2 regions of the Streptomyces sp. NPDC026062 genome follow, and region 1 is predicted to be linked to the other one. Evidence: riboswitches for the same ligand, from Rfam matches in the RefSeq annotation. Region 1 holds a riboswitch; the other holds the start of a gene.

Region 1 (3,315 bases):
CGGATGCTGGCTGAGGCGCTGTCGCCCGGTCATGGACAGCAGCCGGTCCCTGCCGGGCTGACTCCCGGGCAGGACGCGGTACGGCTGGCGGCGGACGCGCGGCCCGAGCCGTGGATCGCGAACCGGCTGGCGGCGGGATCGGGCCGGCAGCGTGCCGGTCTGGCGGCCGCCGTGCGCGCCTGGCGTTACGGCGGCCCGGCCGCGCTCGCCGTGCTCGACGAGGAGTGGACGCCGGGCGCCGGCACCCTCGCCCGGGCCAGAACGCGGCTCGCCGGAGCCTGGGAGGAGGACGAGGCTCCCCGGCTGCGCGCCGAGCGCAACCGCTGGACGTCCGTGGACGGCACGGCTCAGCTGCGCTACGGACGGGACGGCCGCTGGTATCCGTACCGCAAGGAGAGCGGCCGGTGGACTCCGGTGGGTCCGTCCGACGAGGATCCGGCGGCGGCCTGGGCGGATGCGACGGCGTCTTCGGACGGCTGACAACGGCTCGCCGGCGGCGGGCAGGGTACGCCTTCGACCCGGCCGGACGGCTCCGGCATGGAGACGTCCGTGACGCCTCCGGAGCTGCCGCACCCACCGACCGGCCGAGGACCGGAGCTCCCGGGCCGCGGGGCCCCACCGCCCGGCGGCCCGGCCCCGGCCCGACTACGGGGCGGCCCACGTCACCGCAACTCCCCCTGGTTCGGACCGGTTTCGGACCGCTGCCGTCTTCCGCCACCCGCGCGGCGCCCGTACGGTGGGGCGCGCACGCCGCTCGGCCGCACATCGGACAGCACGTTCCGGTCATCGGACAACAGGGAGTCACGGGATGCCGGTGAATCGGGTACCGGCATTCCACGCGTTGCCGAACGGCCGCGCGAGGCCCGTTCCGGAGCGTCACGCCGCTGCCCTCCCCCACACTCAGGAGTACGCATGGACCGCAGAAGGATCCTTCAGGGCGCCGCCGCGACAGCGGCGGGGGCACTGCTTCCCGCCTCCGTCCGCGCCACCGCGGCAACTGCCGGCGAGACGGACTATCCGGCGGCCCACTGGGTACCGGCCTCGGCGTCCAACTACACGGTATCGACGCGGCCTTCGGCCTATCCGGTGCAGTACGTGATCATCCATGTCACCCAGGAGACGTTCTCGGACACCGTGGCGATCTTCCAGAATCCGGCGAAGCAGGTGTCCGCGCACTATCTGGTGCGTTCCGGGGACGGGTACATCGACCAGTGCGTGCGGGAGAAGGACATCGCCTGGCATGCGGGGAACTGGGACTACAACACCCGTAGCATCGGCATCGAGCACGAGGGCTATGTGGACCAGCCCTCCTACTTCACCAACGCCATGTACGAGAAGTCCGCACTGCTGACGGCCTCGGTGTGCGACCGCTACGGCATCCCCAAGGACCGGGCGCACATCCTCGGCCACGTTCAGGTCCCGGGTACGGACCACACGGACCCGGGTCCCCACTGGGACTGGGTCCGCTACATCCGTCTGGTCAACCTGCTGAGCGCCGGCTGAACCACGCACGGTCGGCCGGACTCCACGCCCCGGGTGTACGCCGGGGGCGTGGACCGGCCGAATGGCCGCACCAGTGCTTCCAAGTCGCCCCGGGCGGGCGGCGGATCAGGAGCGGCCGAGCGGCAGCCGGGGCGGGCCGGCCGGAAAACGGGTGCCGTACCGGATCGGAAGGCAACGCCGGTGACCACCAGGCGAGACGGCCGGTCCCGCCTTCTTGACGGCACCACCGGGCGCACCGAGACTGACGTGGACGGTCACGATTGTCAGCGCTGCCCGTGCGGGGTCTCCCGCTCGTGCGGTGATCGGCCCCGGCCCGCTGGCAGGCAACCCTTCCACCGCGATGGGGTGCCCCGGGTGACGACCGGGTCCTGTCGCACCGACAGGGCAAGCGCGGTCTCGCGTCTCGCGAGCCCCGATGGCAGGACCGGTGGGAATTGCCCAGGAACGGCTTGACGAGGCGCTTGCACATCGATCTGTTGCGTGTCTCCAGCGCTTACTAGTCCACACGCAGGACCTGTCCCGGTCCGATCCGCCGGATTCCCTTTTTTCCGGTGTGATCGCTTCGGGACCCTTCGGGTCCTCCAGGTCCGGACCGGTACGCAAGCGCAGTCGTTCCGCATCCGGCCGCCGGCGCCCACGAGGTGACGGTGGCTTCGTCGTTCCCCCAGGGATCCCCACAGGGAGAGTCATGCCCGAGACAGCATCACGCGGTTCCATCACAGGCAAGTCACCGAATTGCGGCCCCGTTTCGTCCGCCGCCGCATCCCGCGCCGCAGGCCTTCGCCCCTCGTCGGGGGTCCGGTCCCCCCGCTTCCACAGCCGGATCGGCGTCGGGCTCGCCGGCGGGTTCTATCCCGCACCACACCGCTACGAACTGTTCCTGTCGGCGAGTTGTCCGCGCTCGCTGCGCATCTCCATCACACTCGATCTCCTCGGGCTGCGGGACTCGGTCACCACCACGCTCCTGACCCACCCGGCCGGGACGCCCGAGGCCTTCGCCTCGCTGCTCGGTGCGTACGAGGCCACGGTGCTCCACTACGACGGACCGCTGACGGCACCCGCGCTGCGCGACCGCTGGAGCGGCCGCATCGTCAGCAACCACACGCCCGGCATTCTGCGCGATCTCGCGGGTCTGCTGTCCGGGCACGACGAGTCACGCCCCTCCGCGCTCCACCCGCCGGCACTCGCCCGGGACGTCGAAGCCTTGCGTGAACTGCTGGACCGGAAGGTCACGCCGTCCGCCGCGCCCTCGGAGCGCTCGGCGGCACTCGGTCTGATGGAACAGAGTCTCTCCTTGCGGCCCTATGCGTTGGGCGCGGAGCTGACGGCCGCCGACGTGGACCTCTGGGTGGCGCTCGTCCGTCCGGGCCCGGCCGGTTGCCTGTCCGCGTATCCCCGGCTCCAGGAGTTCGTCCGACGCCTCGAAGGCCATCCCGCCTTCCCCCGCGCGGACGACATCGTGCTCGACGACGGCTCCGCGCTCCCGTGCGCGGACGATGCCGTGCCCGACGACCGCTCCGCGTTCTCGTGCGCGGACGATGCCGTGTCCGACGCGGCGTGAGCCCAGGCGTTCAGTCCGAGGCGCGAGCGGTTCCCCGGTCCACACCCTCCGCGGGCTCCCCCGCCGGGGGATAGCGGACGAAGAGGATGCCCTGCACGTCGCCGTCGGGCGCGCCGTAGACGTGGGGCGCGTCGGCCCGCCAGTGCGCGCAGGAACCGGGACCCGCGGTACTGGTGTCGTCCGGCGGGCCGACGACGGCGGTCCCGGCCAGCACCATCAGGCTCTCCCGGGTGCCCGGGACATGCCCCTGC
Region 2 (3,315 bases), 110 kb from region 1:
GGTGACGGCGGCGAGGGCGGACAGGACGGTGAAGGTGTCGGGGCGCCCCACCACATCCAAGTCATATATCTTGCCGCCCTGTTCGCGCAGCCGCAGCCCCTCGGCGAGGAACAGGAAGTCGAACTTGGCGCGTTCGGCGGTGCGGGCGAAGTGCGCGAACGAGCTGAACTCGACGTGGCTTCCGGCCTTGGGGTCGCTCCACACGGTGGTGTTGTTGACGCCCGGGAAGTGGGCGGCGAGGTGGATCTGCTTGAGCGGCTTGCCGGTGCTGGTGCCGGCGCCGTTGCTGGTGCTCATGTCGGTGTTCCCTCCGGCTCAGACAGTGGCGTAGCGGTTGGCGGGGCGGGCGAGCCCGAGCAGCCCGCGCAGGGTGTCGGCCTCGTAGGCGCTTCGGAAGGCACCGCGGCGCTGCAGTTCGGGCACGAGTCCGCGGGTGATCGCCGGGAGGTCGTGGCCGGTCACCGCGGGGCGCAGCCGGAAGCCGGAGAGCCCTGCCTCCTGCCAGTCCTGGAGCAGGTCCGCCAGTTGGGCGGGCGTGCCGGTGAACACCTTCGCGTCGCTGGTGTACGGAGTACCGGCGAGGCCGTCGAGACGGTCCCGGCGGGCTGCCGCGGCCGAGGGATCGCCGTCGAGGAACACGACGAGGTCCCCGAAGATGTGCAGGGGGTCCGCCGCCCGGCCCGCCGCGGCCTGTTCGGTGCGGATCTCGTCGATGACGGTGCGGGCCTGTCCGGCGTCGTGCGGGGTGATGAAGCCGATGTCCGTCGAGCCTGCCACCAGTTGGAAGGGCACGCGGTGGTGTGCCAGGGCGCTGACGACCGGCTGCCCCTGCGGGGGCCGCGGGGTGATCGAGGGACCCTTGACGCTGAAGTGCCGTCCTTCGAAGTCGATGTAGTGCAGCTTGTCGCGGTCGATGAAGCGCCCTGTGGCGATGTCGCGGATTTCCGCGCTGTCGTCCCAGCTGTCCCAGAGGCGGCGCACCGCCTCGATGTAGTCGGCGGCCTCCTCGAAGAGTTCGGCGGTCAGGTCGCCTACGGCCGGGGTGCCCAGGTCCTCGGCGTCGAAGCGCGGAAACGTCCGGCGGCCGAAGTGGGCCGCTTCGTACTGCCGGGCCGACACCTGGACGCGCAGACCGGCGCGGCCGGTGCTCACGTAGTCGAGGGTGGCGATCGCCTTGGAGATGTGGAACGGCTCGGTGTGCGTGGCGACCACGGTGGGGACGAGCCCGATGTGCGTGGTGAGCGGGGCCACGCGGGCGGCGACGAGTACCGCGTCCAGTCGCCCGCGCTCCTGGTCGGTACGTCCGTCGGGCTCCGTGAACCGCGAGGACTGGAGCCCGAGCGCGTCCTCGATCGTCACGAAGTCGATCAGGCCGCGTTCGGCCTCCTGGACGGTGTCGGTCCAGTACTCGGCGGTGAGCAGTTCTCCGGGCCGGGCCTCCGGCTCGCGCCATGCGGCGGGATGCCAGCCCGCGCCGTTGAGGGCGACGGCGAGGTGGAGCGGGGAGGAGGACAGGGGAGGGTGCGGCAATGACGATGCGGACACGAAAGGGTGCCTTCCTGATCGGCCGTGGGTGATCGCCGGGCCTCGTCGGGAGGTTCGGCGTCGCGGGTACGGGTCAGGAACAACAGAGCGCGCCGGCCACGCGCTGGAGGTCGATGTGCGGCCGGGAGTACAGGTGGACGCGGCGGCGCGGGGCGAGCACCCTGACGAACGTGCGGGACACCGGTGGCATGACCGTCGCCTCCGCTCTTCCGGCTCGGCGGGCCCGGGGGCCTCGCGCTTGCGGAACCCGGACGGGCCCCGCCTGGTCGTCACCCGGAGCACCCCGCCGCGTGGGAGGGTTGCCGGTCAGCGAGCCGGGGCTTGTCGCTGACACTCATGACCTGCACGGAACGCTACGCGCGCCGGCAGCGCCACGCAATGCCCCGCAGATCACGGCCATGCTCACATTGCTCCATGCGCGCACTGCCGTAGGCGTAACAACGCGACGGGCACGCTCTGTTCCCCGGGCGGAACGACGCCGACGGGAACGTCCGCGTACCGACCACGCGCACCCCGCGGGGTGCCTGCTCGTCGGGGCCGGGCGGCTCAGTCCGTCAAGCCGGCGGCAAGGGTCGCACCCAGCTCCCAGCACGCCTCGATGTCGGCCTTGACGGGTTCTCCTGTGACCCTCACGGCGTCGGCCGCACGGCGCCACCCCAGACCTGTCGTGACCGACTCGATGGCCCTGACCGCCCCGGTGACGTCGTTGCCGCCGTGCACGTAGTAGCCGAAGGGGCGGCCCCGCGTCGCGTCGAGGCAGGGGTAGTAGACCTGGTCGAAGAAGTGCTTGAGGGCACCGGACATGTAGCCGAGGTTCGCCGGGGTTCCGAGCAGAACACCGTCGGCGGCGAGCACGTCGGACGCCGTCGCGGCGAGCGCCGCGCGGCGCTCGACCCGGACGCCCTCGATCTCGTCGGTCGTCGCGCCGGAGACAACGGCTTCGAACATCGCCTGGCAGTTCGGCGAGGGCGTGTGATGCACGATCAGCAAAGTGGCCACACCCCCAGACCCTGCCGCGACCGCCGCGCGTCCGCAAGCGAAGCGCCGCGAAGCCGCGGCCCCGTGCCCCGTTCCCGTCGGTATGGCGGTTCGGGAACGATTCGGCGGCGGACATCGCACGCGATGCCGGAGCCGACCTGCCGGCCAGCCCTGCTGTCGAGCTGTCGACTTGTCAACCCGCCAACCCGCCGGGGGATGCGTGCGAATCGGTTGTCCGGCGTCCCGTCTTCACCGAGCATGGGTTCCCTCACGTACGAGCTGAACGACGACAGGGCGGGGCATGACATCCGGCAAGGAAACCCGGCAGGGCATCGGCATCCTGGCGGACGACCTCACCAGCGCCGGTGACGGAGCGGCACCCTTCCGCCGGACCGGACACGAGGCACGGATCCTGCTGTCCACCCCGGCGACCGCACCCCCGCAGGGCCCGGCCGTGACCGCTGTCGACCTGGGAAGCCGTCTGCTCGACGAGGCGTCCGCCGCATCGCGTACGAGGCAGGCCGCCCGGCTGTTCGCCGGCTCCGCGCTCCTGCTCAAGACGGTGGACTCGACACTGCGCGGACATGTCGCGGCGGAGGTACGGGCCGCGTGGGCGGGATCAAGGCGGCAGGCCGTCCTCATCGCTCCCGCCTTCCCGGCGGAGGGCAGGGTGACAAGGGGAGCCGTGCAGTACGTGCGGGGCGTACCGGTCCACCGGAGTGACTTCGCCCGCGATCCCGTGCACCCCGTGCTCCACTCGGACCTGCGGACGGTGTTCCCGGGCGCCCTGAC

Evidence for each region. A riboswitch is a leader RNA that binds a small molecule or an ion and turns the genes downstream of it on or off. The one in region 1 is predicted to bind S-adenosylmethionine.
Region 2: linked by a shared signal. The riboswitch ahead of ACZ4LX_RS05470 (putative leader peptide) and the one ahead of ACZ4LX_RS05015 (putative leader peptide) in region 1 are both predicted to bind S-adenosylmethionine.

Annotation. Positions count from the first base shown of each region.
Region 1 covers NZ_JBVHOQ010000004.1:76,718-80,032, forward strand. Annotated here, with positions in the region: gene ACZ4LX_RS05005 (SWF or SNF family helicase) at 1-480, shown strand, start outside; gene ACZ4LX_RS05010 (N-acetylmuramoyl-L-alanine amidase) at 913-1,503, shown strand; SAM riboswitch class IV at 1,756-1,900, shown strand; gene ACZ4LX_RS05015 (putative leader peptide) at 1,953-2,003, shown strand; gene ACZ4LX_RS05020 (glutathione S-transferase family protein) at 2,192-3,064, shown strand; gene ACZ4LX_RS05025 (helix-turn-helix domain-containing protein) at 3,075-3,315, opposite strand, start outside.
Region 2 covers NZ_JBVHOQ010000004.1:184,792-188,106, forward strand. Annotated here, with positions in the region: gene ACZ4LX_RS05460 (NtaA/DmoA family FMN-dependent monooxygenase) at 1-297, opposite strand, end outside; gene ACZ4LX_RS05465 (LLM class flavin-dependent oxidoreductase) at 316-1,545, opposite strand; gene ACZ4LX_RS05470 (putative leader peptide) at 1,619-1,735, opposite strand; SAM riboswitch class IV at 1,775-1,887, opposite strand; gene ACZ4LX_RS05475 (flavodoxin family protein) at 2,092-2,544, opposite strand; gene ACZ4LX_RS05480 (four-carbon acid sugar kinase family protein) at 2,825-3,315, shown strand, end outside.